3 regions of the Sphingomonas sp. BL-S-05 genome follow, and region 3 is predicted to be linked to each of the others. Evidence: predicted binding sites of a transcription regulator. Region 3 holds the regulator's gene; each other region holds the start of a gene.
What was found. The regulator LexA, encoded in region 3, represses DNA repair genes until DNA is damaged. The targets are predictions, from matches to a motif close to GTTCCNCNCTTGTTCT.
Positions count from the first base shown of each region.

Region 1: ACZ1JS_RS13020 (ImuA family protein) is a predicted target of LexA. The motif match lies at 1,781-1,796, and genes of this name have one in related genera.
Region 2: ACZ1JS_RS09715 (ribonucleoside-diphosphate reductase subunit alpha) is a predicted target of LexA. The motif match lies at 2,455-2,470, and genes of this name have one in related genera.

Region 1 covers NZ_CM145499.1:2,787,052-2,791,703, reverse strand. Annotated here, with positions in the region: gene ACZ1JS_RS13025 (Y-family DNA polymerase) at 1-1,083, opposite strand, end outside; gene ACZ1JS_RS13020 (ImuA family protein) at 1,001-1,732, opposite strand; gene ACZ1JS_RS13015 (SOS response-associated peptidase) at 2,231-2,857, shown strand; gene ACZ1JS_RS13010 (DEAD/DEAH box helicase) at 3,051-4,652, opposite strand, start outside.
Region 2 covers NZ_CM145499.1:2,083,762-2,088,413, forward strand. Annotated here, with positions in the region: gene ACZ1JS_RS09700 (GNAT family N-acetyltransferase) at 78-1,181, opposite strand; gene ACZ1JS_RS09705 (DUF2721 domain-containing protein) at 1,272-1,733, shown strand; gene ACZ1JS_RS09710 (DUF4345 domain-containing protein) at 1,730-2,137, shown strand; gene ACZ1JS_RS09715 (ribonucleoside-diphosphate reductase subunit alpha) at 2,477-4,375, shown strand; gene ACZ1JS_RS09720 (DUF2171 domain-containing protein) at 4,524-4,652, opposite strand, start outside.
Region 3 covers NZ_CM145499.1:1,592,603-1,597,254, reverse strand. Annotated here, with positions in the region: gene ACZ1JS_RS07330 (alpha-glucuronidase family glycosyl hydrolase) at 1-1,625, shown strand, start outside; gene lexA (transcriptional repressor LexA) at 1,809-2,471, opposite strand; gene ACZ1JS_RS07320 (molybdopterin molybdotransferase MoeA) at 2,525-3,703, opposite strand; gene moaC (cyclic pyranopterin monophosphate synthase MoaC) at 3,967-4,434, opposite strand; gene trpC (indole-3-glycerol phosphate synthase TrpC) at 4,431-4,652, opposite strand, start outside.

The sequences.
Region 1 (4,652 bases), 1.2 Mb from region 3:
CTGACGGATGAGGTCGGCAAGCAGATCGCCGATCACCTGTTCGATCGCTTCAGCTGTTCCGATCGGTTCGAGCAGGCAGCGGCGCGCCGCAGGTATTTCCTCCGGCACCACCGGGACGATCGGTTCGGGTACGCGACCCAGCGCTTCGTCGAGGCGGCGCACGCTTCCGATCCCCAGCCGCCGGGCCAGCGGCCCCCTTGGCAGCGGCAGCAGGTCGGCGATGCGATCCAGGCCGAAGCGATTGGCCGCTGTAACTGCTTCGGGCGTGAGACGAAGTGCAACTGGTGGCAACGACGCCAATGCCTGCGCTTCGCTCCCATTTGGAATCACACTGACGGCGTCATGCCCGTATCGCGCCAGGGCATGCGCTGAACCCGGCGTTCCTGCTACCGCGATCCTCCCGGTCAGACCGAAGCGTCGGCAGAACCGAACCAGCCGCTGGCAGAAGCGTGCTTCGCCACCATGAAGATGCGCGACGCCGGTCAGATCCAACCACAGGCCATCCGGTTCGCTGACCGCTGCGGTCGGCGTCCAGTGTCGCACGGCATGGTGCGCCAGATCCTTCAGCAGCTCTCGATCTGCATCCGGATCACCAGGACGAATGTCGAGATCGGGAATCAGCGCACGCGCCTGTGTCACTGCCATCCCCGGGGTCAGGCCCAACGCCAGTGCCGCCGGACAGGCGGCTGCGATAACCTGCCGCTGTCCGATCTGTTCGCTGAGTATCAGCGGTACGTCATGCGTGACAGCGGGCAGCGGTGGCGCACTACGGACGCCATTTGGGGAAGGTCGCTTGAACGGATGCTCCGCAGCCTCGGAACGCCGGCCCAGTTCGCGCATCTGCGGTCGCTGGTGAAGCGGCAGCGAGGCGACCTGCTGTTCGATCACCGCACGCGACGTTTCCTGCGCCCAGCGGGCACCAGGACGCCATCCGCCGCTTCGCGGGACCGAACAGGCACCGGGGTCGTCGTCGATCGGAAGCTCGGGCGCGACCTGCGGTTCAGGCAGCGCGCGCGGTCGCTCCAACCGCCGCAGTCGCTCGATCGCGAGGTGCGGCAGGTAGAGCGAGGCGACCCGTATCATCGCACGCCTCCAATTCCATCGTGAAACCCGGTCCGCCACGCTGGCGGGCCAGTTCGACCATCCAGCGCGCGCGTCCGACGCCGGGAGCCGGCAGCCGGGTCGATGGCGCGCTGGCAATCCGCCACCGGGTCATCGCCGCCGACAGTTCCGTGAGGGGGCATACGCCCTGACGCCGCCACCGGCGCGACAGCAAGGCCGGCGTGTTGCCGGTCACAGCCGCCAGTTGCAGCCGCCGCGTCGCGACCATGTCGGCGCGCTTCACTTCACCAACCACTGCAGCCAGTCCGCCATGCCGAAGGCCGTCCTCCATCACCGCCAGAACGTCCTTGTCCTCACGGACCTCGGCGAAGAGCAGGGTCGCAGGGTCCAGGCCAGCCTGTTCAAGTCCTGGCGCATACAGGTCGAACCGCGTCAGCGCCCACAGCACGCGGCGCCCGGTCCGCGCAGCCGCCCGTGCCGCGACACCGACGGCGAACAGCGTGGCAGCGGCGTCGTCGGTCAGCGTCGGGGTTGTCGACGTCACTTCGTGCAACCCGTTCAGCGCGAGGCCGCCGTCCGTCAGTCGCGTGTCGAGTGGGTCTATATCGAACGGCAGCACATCCGTTTTGCCAACTCGCACGTCCCCGATCTCGTCACGCAGACGCGCCATTATCTCGGCTGAAGGTGCTGTTGCGGACATGGTTGCTGCGACTCATCTGTTCGCTATATGTTCCATTTATTCCAGCGCCCGGTCAAGGCGTTGCGGACGCGGATATGTGATCGGGGGCGGAACGAAGCGGTGTCGGACGGTCGAAATCGGGATGATCGCACAGGAGCGGATCACGACCATGTCGGGCGCCGACTCCGCACGCTGGAGGAGTGCGCACTGCATAAACGGACCGTACGGCTGACGTGTCCGAAGTGCGGCCACGTCCGCATTCTCGATGCGGTTTCGCTGTGGTGGCTGTTCCACCAGCGCCGCTGGGATGGCACGTTGGCGCTGGTCGGTCGGCGTCTATGTTGCTCGTCCTGTCAGGTGCGGGGGCATGTCCAGCGACCGCAATTGATGGTTGGTCGTGATCCGCCGACGGGTGCGCCGCTACCCTATCCCGATGCGGCGACGTGGAAGAGGCTTGTCTCACGCTATCGGTCGTGATCGAACGACCGGATGTGCAATCTATACAGCATCAAGGTCGACCCGAGGACCTACTTCGACGCTTTGGATGCGGTCGATGACGCTACCAACGTCCTGCAGGTCGAGAAGGACTATGCCGCGCCCGGCAAGCCCGGCTACGTCGTGCGTGTCGAGGACGGTCGACGGGTGCTGAGCACGATGCGCTGGGGCTTTCCCACCCGCAAACCCCGCAAGCGCCCTGCCCGTGAAGGGGAACTACCCTTCCTCTACGACTGGTGGACGAACGCCCGGAACATGCAGAGCGGCATGTGGAAGCCTTGGCTGATGCGGTCGGAGCATCGCTGCCTGGTGCCGTTCACCCGCTTCTCCGAACCCAAGGCTGCTGCGGATCGCCATAGACCGGATGATACGGCGTGGTGGTTCACGGTCGAGGATCAGACGGTGCCGTGCTTCGCGGGACTGTGGAAGGTCGATCAAGACCATGACCGAGTCTACGCGTTCTGCACGACCGAACCGAATTCGCTGGTTGCGCCCAAACACCCTAAGGCAATGCCGGTCATCCTAATGGCGGAAGATCAGGACCGCTGGCTGACCGCTTCAATGGATGAGGCAATAGCGATGCTGAATGCTTATCCGTCGCAACTTATGCATGTCGACTAACCAGTCGTGACAGAACGTAGTTTTGATTGCGCGGATGATCAAATCCTAATCAATTAGCGGTGTGTGTGACGGCATTCTCAACTAAATAGGAAGTGGTTAGGATGTTTCGTGACTAGCTGAGCAGAAGTGACTATGGTTGGTAGGCAGTGGCCCGTCCGTTTTCAAATTTCGATTTCGATGGGTGGACGTGCGCTCAGCCTCGCGAGGCCTCTGCCATCTGCTGAAGTATGGCCGTGACGCGGTCACGATGCCTTGCGTTTCGGACAGCCCACAGACGCCGGAGCAGATCTTCGTCAACGAAGTCATCTAACTTGGCTGTGCGTAGTCCCTCTACAAAGGCGGCGAGATCGTCGAGCGGAGGACATTTCTCCAGCCCTGCAAGAACGGCCATCAGCTCCGGAGGTGAAGTATTCAGGGCAGTGACGCCGATGTCATGTACTTCGGCTTCGAGCCCCGCCGCCGTCAGCAGTATCGCCAGTAGGCCGTTGACGGCGGTACCTGCCCAAGTGATCAGGTGCGTGTCGGAGCCGGCCTGGACGAGCGTCCTGTGGTCCAGCCCAAGTTCGCGGTATGCCGCTCGCCCCTGGTCGAGAAACTCCAGCGCCGCCGAATCCAGGTAGGAAGGCCGTTCGTCATCGTTCAGGACCGCCAAGATCGTGGCGACCAGTTTGTCGTCGAGCGCCTCGCTTGCCGGCCGGTTGAAGCGCGGCAGCTTGCCCGCGCGATGCTGGACGACCTCGAGCACCTTGGCGCGATCGTCAACGGCCTCCACCCGCCACCGGCGCCCGGCGAAGCCCACCAGGGACCCGATCCCGAGCAAGTTCACGACGGGTACCGTGCCGATGGTCCGTCCGCCGGCGACCAGCCTCCATTCCTGATCCGTCGAGAAGACCGCGTAGAAGTCGCGGCCGCCTACCAAGCGCTCGCCCACCTCTCCCAGCATCAGAAGTCCCTGCGAAGACTGCTCCAGCAGGTCGACGCCCGGACGCGCCGCACCGCGGAGAAGGTCGGCGTAGTCGCCAGGAGCCATATGGATGAAGCTGTCCGACCCCGCCAGCGCCTTATGGGCCGGACCCGGTTTAATCGCTCCACCTGAGGCGATCAGCGAGAGCGTCTGGTGCAGCACAACCGTCGCTAGAGACGGATCCGAGCGTGCGGACTCGACCCAGTTTTCCTGTAGCAGGCGCACGCAGGCGACGGCGCGGGCGGTGTCGAGGCGGAGACGATCGAGTTGATCGGCATCGGCCGCGAGATGCTTCTCCCTGACATATATGCGCAGCACGGCGGGTTTTCCGCGCCTACCGCTTCGGCCGAGCCGCTGCTTGAGGCCCGCCATCGATCGGGGTGCGCCGATCTGGGCGATCGACGTCACGCTGCCGAGATCGATGCCGAGTTCCAGCGTCGTGGTCGCGACAGCGGTGGTCGGCAGGGCGCCTTCCTTCAGCCGCGTCTCGAGCGTCTCCCGGAGTTCCTTGGAAAGGCTCCCGTGGTGAGGGAAGAACTCCTCAGGCACACGCGCGCGCTCGCAGCGCTGGCGAAGTCGGTCGGCAAGCGCCTCCACCGTTCGGCGGGACCCGCCGAAAACGAGATTGTTCGAGCCCCGCAAATTGGCGAACAGATGGTCGGCGATGCGGCTCAACGCGTCCTCGGCGCCGTCCTCTGCGATCTCGTCGATCCCGTCGGAGTCGGGTGGCTCCTCGTAACCGCGTACCTGGAGCCGAACACCCGGTCCGCCTGCGGGGGCGCGCAGCACGGCGACGCGCTCGGGCGATACCTTGTTCACCCAGGACCGTGC
Region 2 (4,652 bases), 490 kb from region 3:
TTCGATCGTCGCCGGTGGCTGTAAAGCGGCGATCTTGGCCGATACGCGACCGGTCGGCAACGTCGGGGATGATTCGCCTAATCCCCATCCGCGACGGGCGGGTTCGATGCCTGACCCTGCATCGCCCAGCGCTTCGCCAGCAGACGCCCTGCCAGCGCGGGCAGGCCGGGCCGCAGGAACAGCCAGTCGCGGATCGCCGGCCCCGGTTCAGCGCCGATCAGCCGCTTATACCCGCTATCGCCCGCACCCCAATCGACCCGGGTGATGCCGTCGGCGACGGCGCGGACAAGATTGCGGTAATAGAGCAGCTTTCCCGGCGACCGCTGGCGGAAGGCGACGTCATAGCTGTTGGCGATCGCGAATTTATGGGTGCCGGCGTTGATGTCGAACGAGAAGGCGGCGGGCTTGCCGTCCATCCGCAGCAGCGCGACCCACAGCATGTCGGCCAGCACCGGATCGCCGACGACCGATCGCCAGAACCGGCCATGCCCCTCCAGGGTGAATTTGGCGTCGCTGCCATCGGTCCGACTGTTCAACCAGCTTGCCCGTTCGACGGCGGCGAGGTCGTCGAACAGCGCCGGCGTCCAGTCGGCACCGCTGGCGAACGACCAGTCGGGTTCGCCGAGCGCCGCCAGATGCTTTTCGTTGAAGCGATTCTTGCGCAGCGTCGACAGGCGCGGCCAGGCGCCCTCCGCCTGGCGCGCGGTGATGTCGAGCAGATAGCTGTCGGCGATGAAGCGCGGCATGGCCCGCCAGCCGCTCGCCCAGGCGGCGTCCAGCAGCCCCTGCAGCATCGGATCATCGTCATAGACCGGACCCAGCCGGAACCCGCGCACCCGCCGCCCCGCCTCGCCCAGCAGCGCCGCGAAGTCGTCGGGGCCGGCGTCCTGCGCGACGGGTCCGCTGCGGAACGGCCAGTAGCAGCCGGGCAGTTGCGCCATGCCCAACGGGGCCGGCCCGAGCCCGATCAACGGCAACGCCAGCATCGGCTGCCCACCGCGTTCGACCAGCAACGTCCGCGCCGTGCCGCCATAGGTATCGAGCGCCGCCACATACCATTGGCGCCGCAGGAAACGATGCGTCTGGACCGCCGATGCCGCGACCTTGTCGATCGCGTCGGGCAATTCGTCGGTCGTTCGGGCGACCGGTGGGGAAGTACGCAGCAACATGGGCATCATCATGCCGACAACCCGTTACGATTGGGTAGCGATCCGGCGTCGCAATCCCTGCGCAACCTTGCCCGCCCCTTCCGCCCACGGCATAGCAGGCGCGTGGAATTCGCACCTGTCCTGTCGACCGTCGCCAAGACGATCCAGACCGCTATCGCGCCGGTCTTCCTGCTGGCCGGGATCGGCGCGATCCTGAACGTCATGGTCGGGCGGCTGGCGCGGATCGTCGACCGGGCTCGTGACCTCGAGAAGCTGCATCCGTCCTCGACCGGGCCGGAGCATGAACGCCACGTATTCGAATTGCGGCTGCTCGACCGGCGCATCCGGGTCATCAACAATGCCGTGTTCCTGGTCGTATTGTCGGCGGTCGCCAACTGTACCGTCGTCGCGATGCTGTTCATCGCCGAGTTGCTCGACCTCGGGCTGGGCAAGGCGGTGGCGATCGCCTTCGTCCTGTCGATGGTGCTGTTGATCGGCGGGCTGGTCTGGTTCCTGTTCGAGGTGCGGATGTCGGTCCACGCGATCCGGGTGCGTGCCGAATTGCTGGAACGCGAACGCAAGTGACCGCGCGCGGCGAACGGACGCTGTTGCAGACGGCGGTCGCGATCGTCTGCGCCGTACCGCTGATGGTTTCCACGCTCGGCATCGTGCGCGGCGCGGCATGGTTGCAACCGGCCCCGGCGACCGATCTCGACAGTCACTTCCGCTATCTCTCCGGCATCTTTCTGGTGATGGGCCTCGCCTTTCTTACCTGTATCCCCGCGATCGAATCGAAGACCGCGCGGTTTCGATTACTTGGCGCGATGGTCGTGGGTGGTGGACTGGCGCGGCTGGTGTCGCTCGCTGGCGTCGGCGTGCCATCGCCGGGACATTTGCTGGGCCTGTGTATCGAGCTGATCGTCGTGCCGCTGCTGCTGCTGTGGCAGATGCGCGTCGCGCGGCGATACCGCTTGGCCGCCGCCACATAAAGTTCCGCACGGAAACCCGATTCCAGGCGATCATATTTTTCTGCGTTCACGAAAAGTTCGCTTGCATTTCACGAACCCGGCGGATCGCCGTGCGTCGCGTATCTCCGCCCGCCCGAATGCCGCCAATGCCCGGCGTGAATGAAAAATTTGCCGTCTTGCGCACCGCCCGCTTTCCTACAATTAGTGGTGGCGAACGCGGGGGAGGCGCTACCGATAGTGTGTAACCCGCTGGAACCTCCAGTGCCGCCAACGCTTGTCAACAGGGATGGCGTGCGCGGACGTTCCGCAGAAATCGACAGGGGTTAGCGCCCCGTGCTAGAACACAAAAGGAACGGGACGATGACCTTCCAGGATAGTCAGGATGCCCAGATGAACGAGTTGCAATTCGCCGATCCGGCCCCCGCCGCCCCGGCCCCGGAACGTACCAGCCGCACGGTCGACGCGCTGCTGCACGCGGTCGAGGTCGATCATTCGCGCGACGCGCTGCTGACCGATTTCGGCAAGGACACGCTGAAGGATCGCTATCTCCTGCCCGGCGAATCATATCAGGATTTGTTCGTGCGCGTGGCGTCGGCCTATGCCGATGACGCCGCCCATGCGCAGCGGCTGTACGACTATATCTCGAAGCTGTGGTTCATGCCTGCCACGCCGGTCCTGTCGAACGGCGGCACCGGACGCGGCCTGCCGATCAGCTGCTATCTCAACTCGGTCCCCGACAGCCTGGAGGGCATTGTCGAGACGTGGAACGAGAATGTGTGGCTGGCGTCGCGCGGCGGCGGCATCGGCACCTATTGGGGGAGCGTGCGCGGCATCGGCGAGCCGGTCGGGCTGAACGGCAAGACCAGCGGCATCATCCCGTTCGTCCGCGTGATGGATTCGCTGACCCTCGCCATTTCGCAGGGGTCGCTGCGGCGCGGTTCGGCCGCCTGCTATCTCGACATCAGCCATCCGGAGATCGAGGAGTTCCTCGAAATCCGCAAGCCCAGCGGCGACTTCAACCGCAAGGCGCTGAACCTGCATCACGGCGTGCTGATCCCCGACGCCTTCATGGAGGCGGTGCGCGACGGCGCCGAATGGGAGCTGAAGAGCCCCAAGGACGGATCGGTCCGCGGCAAGGTCGATGCGCGGTCGCTGTTCCAGAAGCTGGTCGAGACCCGTCTCGCCACCGGTGAGCCGTACATCGTGTTCAGCGACCATGTGAACAACACGATGCCCAAGCATCACCGCGATCTGGGCCTCAAGGTTTCGACCTCGAACCTGTGCAGCGAGATCACGTTGCCGACCGGCAAGGATCACCTCGGCAACGACCGCACCGCCGTGTGCTGCCTGTCGTCGCTGAACCTCGAAACCTGGGACGAATGGAACGGCGACAAGCGCTTCATCGAGGACGTGATGCGCTTCCTCGACAATGTGCTGACCGACTATATCGAGCGTGCGCCCGACGAGATGGCCCGCGCGCGCTATTCGGCGAGCCGCGAGCGGTCGGTCGGCCTTGGCGTCATGGGCTTCCACTCGTTCCTGCAGGCGCGCAGCCTGCCGTTCGAGGGGGCGATGGCGAAGGCGTGGAACCTGAAGATCTTCCGCCACGTCAACGCGCAGGTGAACGAGGCGTCGATGCACCTCGCCAACGAGCGCGGCCCCTGCCCCGACGCGGCCGATATGGGCGTGATGGAGCGGTTCAGCTGCAAGATGGCGATCGCGCCGACCGCGTCGATCAGCATCATCTGCGGCGGCACCAGCGCCTGCATCGAACCGATCCCGGCGAACATCTATACCCACAAGACGCTGAGCGGATCGTGGTCGGTCAAGAACCCGTATCTCGAAAAGCTGCTGATCGCGAAGTCGAAAAACAGCGATGCGGTGTGGAACACGATCCTCGAGCGCGGCGGATCGGTCCAGCATCTCGATTTCCTCAGCCAGGAAGAGAAGGACACGTTCAAGACCAGCTTCGAGATCGACCAGCGCTGGCTGCTCGAACTGGCCGGGGACCGTGCGCCGTTCATCGACCAGGCGCAGTCGCTGAACCTGTTCATCCCGGCCGATGTCGAGAAGTGGGACCTGCTGATGCTCCATTATCGCGCATGGGAGCTGGGCATTAAATCGCTCTATTATCTGCGGTCGAAGTCGGTGCAGCGCGCCGGGTTCGCCGGCGGGGTCGAGGCGGACAACACGTCCGAACTGGCCAAGTTCGATCTGGGCGAAAGCACCGACTATGATGAGTGCTTGGCCTGTCAGTGAGCGGGCGGCATCGATTTGCGTGAGCAAATCGATGACTCGCCACGGCGGGCAGCGGGGTCGCGCAGCGAACCCTTCTGACGGCGTGGCGGAACAGGTCACGAAAAAGGGGGCCGAAAGCCCCCTTCCCCGTCGCAAATCGAGCGATCGATCAGATGGCGCTGCCATCCTCTTCGGTTTCGAACGTCACCGCGACGTCGGCGTTGGCGGACAGGCGGACGGTATTGCCCTCGACCTCGGCTACGAGGCCGCCATCGATATAATGGTGATGCCCTGCATG
Region 3 (4,652 bases):
ACAATCTGGATCGTTATGTCGAGCGCGGCTATGCCGGGCGGTCGCTTTGGGATTGGCAGAAGCTGCCGGGCTTTTCCGATCCGCGTTATACCGACTATGCCCGCGCCAATGCGTCGGTCGGCATCAACGGCACGGTGCTGAACAACGTCAATGCCAGCGCCGATATCCTGAAGCCCGAATTTATGGGCAAGATCGAGAAGCTGGCCGGCATTTTTCGGCCTTGGGGGATCAAGGTCTATGTGTCGGCCCGGTTCTCGGCGCCGATCGAGATCGGGGGGCTGAAGACCGCCGATCCGCTCGACCCGCAGGTCGCGGCATGGTGGAAGGCAAAGGCCGACGAAATCTATGCCCGCATTCCCGATTTCGGCGGGTTCCTGGTCAAGGCCAATTCGGAGGGGCAGCCGGGACCGGGCGATTACAAGCGCAGTCATGCCGATGGCGCCAACATGTTGGCCCGCGCGCTTAAGCCGCATGGCGGGATCGTGATGTGGCGGGCGTTCGTCTACGCCAACGACAAGCCCGAGGATCGGGTGCGACAGGCCTATAGCGAGTTCGAGCCGCTCGACGGCAAGTTCGCCGACAATGTGATCGTGCAGGTCAAGAACGGTCCGATCGACTTCCAGCCGCGCGAACCCTTCCATCCGCTGTTCGGGGCGATGCCGCGCACGCCGCTGATGATGGAAGTGCAGATCACCAAGGAATATATGGGGTTCGCCACGCACCTCGTCTATCTCGGGACCCTGTGGCAGGAGGTGCTGCGCAGCGACACCTATCGTCCGCGCAAGGGTACCACGGTCGCCAACGTGCTCGACACGCCGGTACGGCCGGGCGCGCTGACGGGAATGGCGGGGGTGTCGAACATCGGCACCGATCGCAACTGGTCGGGATCGCAATTCGATCAGGCGAACTGGTATGCGTTCGGGCGGCTGGCCTGGAACCCGGACGGCGATGCGCGCGAGATCGCGCGCGACTGGGCGGCGATGACATGGGGGCAGGCGGCGGCCGAGCCGATCGTCGCGATGATGATGCGGTCGCACGAGGCAGTCGTCGATTACATGATGCCGCTGGGCCTCAATCACCTGTTCGCGACCGGTCACCATTACGGGCCGGGGCCGTGGGTCGACGATCTGGCACGGGAGGACTGGAACCCGGTCTATTTCCACAAGGCCGACCGGAACGGCATCGGGTTCGACCGGACGCCGTCGGGCAGCAACGCCGCCGCGCAATATGCGCCGGTGCTGGCCAAGAAGTTCAGCGATCCCAAGTCAGTGCCTGAAAATCTGCTGCTGTGGTTCCATCGCGTCTCATGGGACCGGCGAATGGGGTCGGGGCGGACGCTATGGGAGGAGCTGGTCGCGCATTACGACCGGGGCGTGGCCGAGGTTGCAGCGATGCAGGCGCAGTGGGCCGCAATGGAGGGGAAGGTCGATGCGGAGCGCTTTGCCGAGGTCAGCCAGTTCCTCGCGATTCAGCGGCAGGAGGCGCAGTGGTGGCGTGATGCGTGCATCGCCTATTTCGCCGAGGTATCGGGCCGTCCGATCCCGGCCGGGGTAACGCCGCCGCCGCATCCGGCCAGCTATTACAAGGCGATACGGACTCCATGGGCGCCGGGTAACGGCAAATAACGGTGAGGCCCCGCCCGGTTGGAGAAGCCGGGCGGGGCGCCAAAGTTCACTAAGTTCACACTTGCGCGCGGTGCGTTTGCAATCGCGACTGAATCTTAACAGGCGGTTTGTAGGGGTTAGATCGCTCTCACCCTTCCACGGCGTTGCCGCTCCCTTCCTCGCCGCCGGGGAAGGGAATGGAGGTTAGTAGCGGCGGAGAAGGCCGGCGAGCTTGCCCTGTACGCGCACCTGTTCGGGGCGATAGCGCTGCGGGTCGTAGCTGCGGTTGGCGGGGTCGAGACGGATCATCGCGCCTTCGCGGCGAAAATATTTGAGCGTCGCCTCGCTATCCTCGATCAGCGCCACGACAATCTCGCCGTCGCGGGCGGTTTCGGTCCGGCGGACGAGCGCATAGTCGCCGTCGAGAATGCCGGCCTCGACCATCGAGTCCCCGGCAACCTCAAGCGCATAGTGATCGCCGGCACCAAGCAGCGCGGCGGGGACGGGCAGCGTCGCCTGTCCCTCGATCGCTTCGATCGGGACACCGGCGGCGATGCGGCCGTGCAGCGGCAGTTCGATGACGTCGTTCGCAGGCTGGGGCGTGGGGCGGGGGGCGGCGGCAGGCTTGGCCGCCGCCTTCTTGGCGACCGGCCGCTCGGGCATCCGCAACACTTCGAGCGCGCGGGCGCGATTGGGCAGACGGCGAATAAATTCGCGTTCCTCCAGCGCCGAGATCAGGCGGTGGACACCCGATTTGGACTTCAGGTCGAGCGCTTCCTTCATCTCCTCGAACGAAGGAGATACGCCGGTCGCGCGCAACCGGTCATCGATGAAGCAGATCAGCTCGTGCTGCTTACGCGTCAGCATGGGGTCCTCCGTCGGAACAGACGTGGAACCAATAGGAAACGATTTGCTTGCCGTCAAGCGAGTTGCAGGATTTCCGCCGAGTCGCCCGCATCGGCCGCCGGGGCGTGCGGCGCGCGGACGATCAGGCAATCGGAACGCGCCAGGGTCCGTAGCATCGAGCTGTCCTGGATGGCGGCGGTCGATGCCTGTCCGTCGACCAGCGTCGCCCGGAGATAGTCCTGTCGCGGGCCGTTGGCGGGGAGGGGGTGGGCCAGTGTCGCGCGAACGGTGCGGGGCAACGGATCGGTCGCGCCGGCAAGGCGTGCGACCAGCGGGCGGACGAACAGCAAGGCGGTGATGTACGACGATACGGGGTTGCCAGGCAGTCCGAGTACCGCCGCCTGCCCGAGCGTTCCCGCCAGCATCGGCTTGCCCGGACGCAGCGCGATCCGCCAGAAATCGAGGGTCCCGCCCGCCGCCGCCAGTGCCGGGCGGACCAGATCATGTTCGCCGACCGAGGCGCCGCCGGTGGTGACGAGCAGATCGCAGTCGACGTTCGTAAAGGCGTCGACCAAGGCGTCCATCCGGTCGGGCAGGATGCCGAGGTCGATACGATCGACCGGCAGGTCGCCGAGCAGACCGGCGAGCATCAGGCCGTTAGTTTCGGGGAGTTGGTCGTCGCGGATCGCCTGTCCGGCGGGAACGAGTTCGTCGCCGGTCGCGGCGATGGCGACGCGGACGCGGCGACCGACGGAAAGGCTGCCATGGCCGGCGATCGCGGCCAGTGCCGCGCGGGCGGGAGTGATGCGCTCGCCGGCCGCGATCAGTAAATCGCCCTCGCGGAAGTCGAGCCCCGCGCGACGGACATTGCCGCCACGGACGGGGCCTTCCCCCGACAGGTGCAGGCGGTCGCCGTCGCGCGTCGCTTCCTCCTGTACCAGCACGCAATCGGTGCCGGTCGGCATTGCCGCGCCGGTGAAGATGCGAGTGGCTTGTCCTTCGCCGACGACACCGGGAAAGGCGGCACCGGCGGCGCTTTCGCCGATGACGTCGAATGGTCCAGGCAGGTCGTCGAAGCGGATCGCATAACCATCCATGGCCGATAGCGGACGTGCGGGCTGGGTACGGCGGGCGACGACGTCGGCGGCGGCGAAGCGACCGATCGCGTCGGCGATGGGCGTGGTTTCGGCAAGCGGGGCGCGGCCGAGCGCAAGGACGCGGGACTGGGCTTCGGCGACGGGGAGGAGGCTCATGGGTGGGCCTTTTCAGAGGGGGCGCGTAGGCGATTTCTTCATCGGGGACTGTATCGAAGCTACTATGGAAGCCGCAAATCTATCCACAAAACTAGCCGTACCCCGGCGAAGGCCGGGGTCCAGTTGGGAAGGGTTTGCGTAGGTTACTCACGTCCCCCAACTAGACCCCGGCCTTCGCCGGGGTACGGTTTGGCTTTGGCTCCGTCCCGCATTTTCAAAGAGGTTTGGGGCGACCCAGGGTGACAAGGGGCTTCCGCGATGGATCAACCGCGCAGCCAGTCGCCCGACTTGCCGCCCTGTTTCTCAAGCAGGCACACACCCTCGATCACCATCGCCTTGTCGATCGCCTTGGCCATGTCGTAGATGGTGAGCAATGCGGTGGAAGCAGCTGTCAATGCTTCCATTTCCACGCCGGTCTTGCCTTCGGTCGCGGCAATTGCGCCGACACGGATCGCGTCGTCCTCGAACGCGAAGTCGATCGATGCCTTGGTCAGCGGCAGCGGGTGGCAGAGCGGGATCAGGTCGCTGGTCCGCTTTGCGGCCATGATGCCGGCGACACGCGCGACGGCGAGCACGTCGCCCTTCTTGACCAGGCCGTCGCGGATGGCGGCCAGGGCTTCGGCCGACATAGTGATGCGGCCGGTGGCGACGGCAATGCGTTGGGTAACCGCCTTGCCGCCGACATCGACCATATGCGCGCTGCCATCGGCATCGAGATGGGTAAGGCTCATCCGATCATCGCCCGCGTTGCCGCCTCGACATCATGATGCCGCATCAGCGCCTCGCCGATCAGGAAGCAGCGGACGCCGTGTTCGGCCATCGCGTCGAGATCGGCGCGGGTGCTCAGGCCGCTTTCGGCGACGAAGGTACAGCCGGCCGGGGCATGGCCGACCAGTTCATAGGTGCGATCAAAGCTGACCGAGAAGTCTTTGAGATTACGATTGTTCAC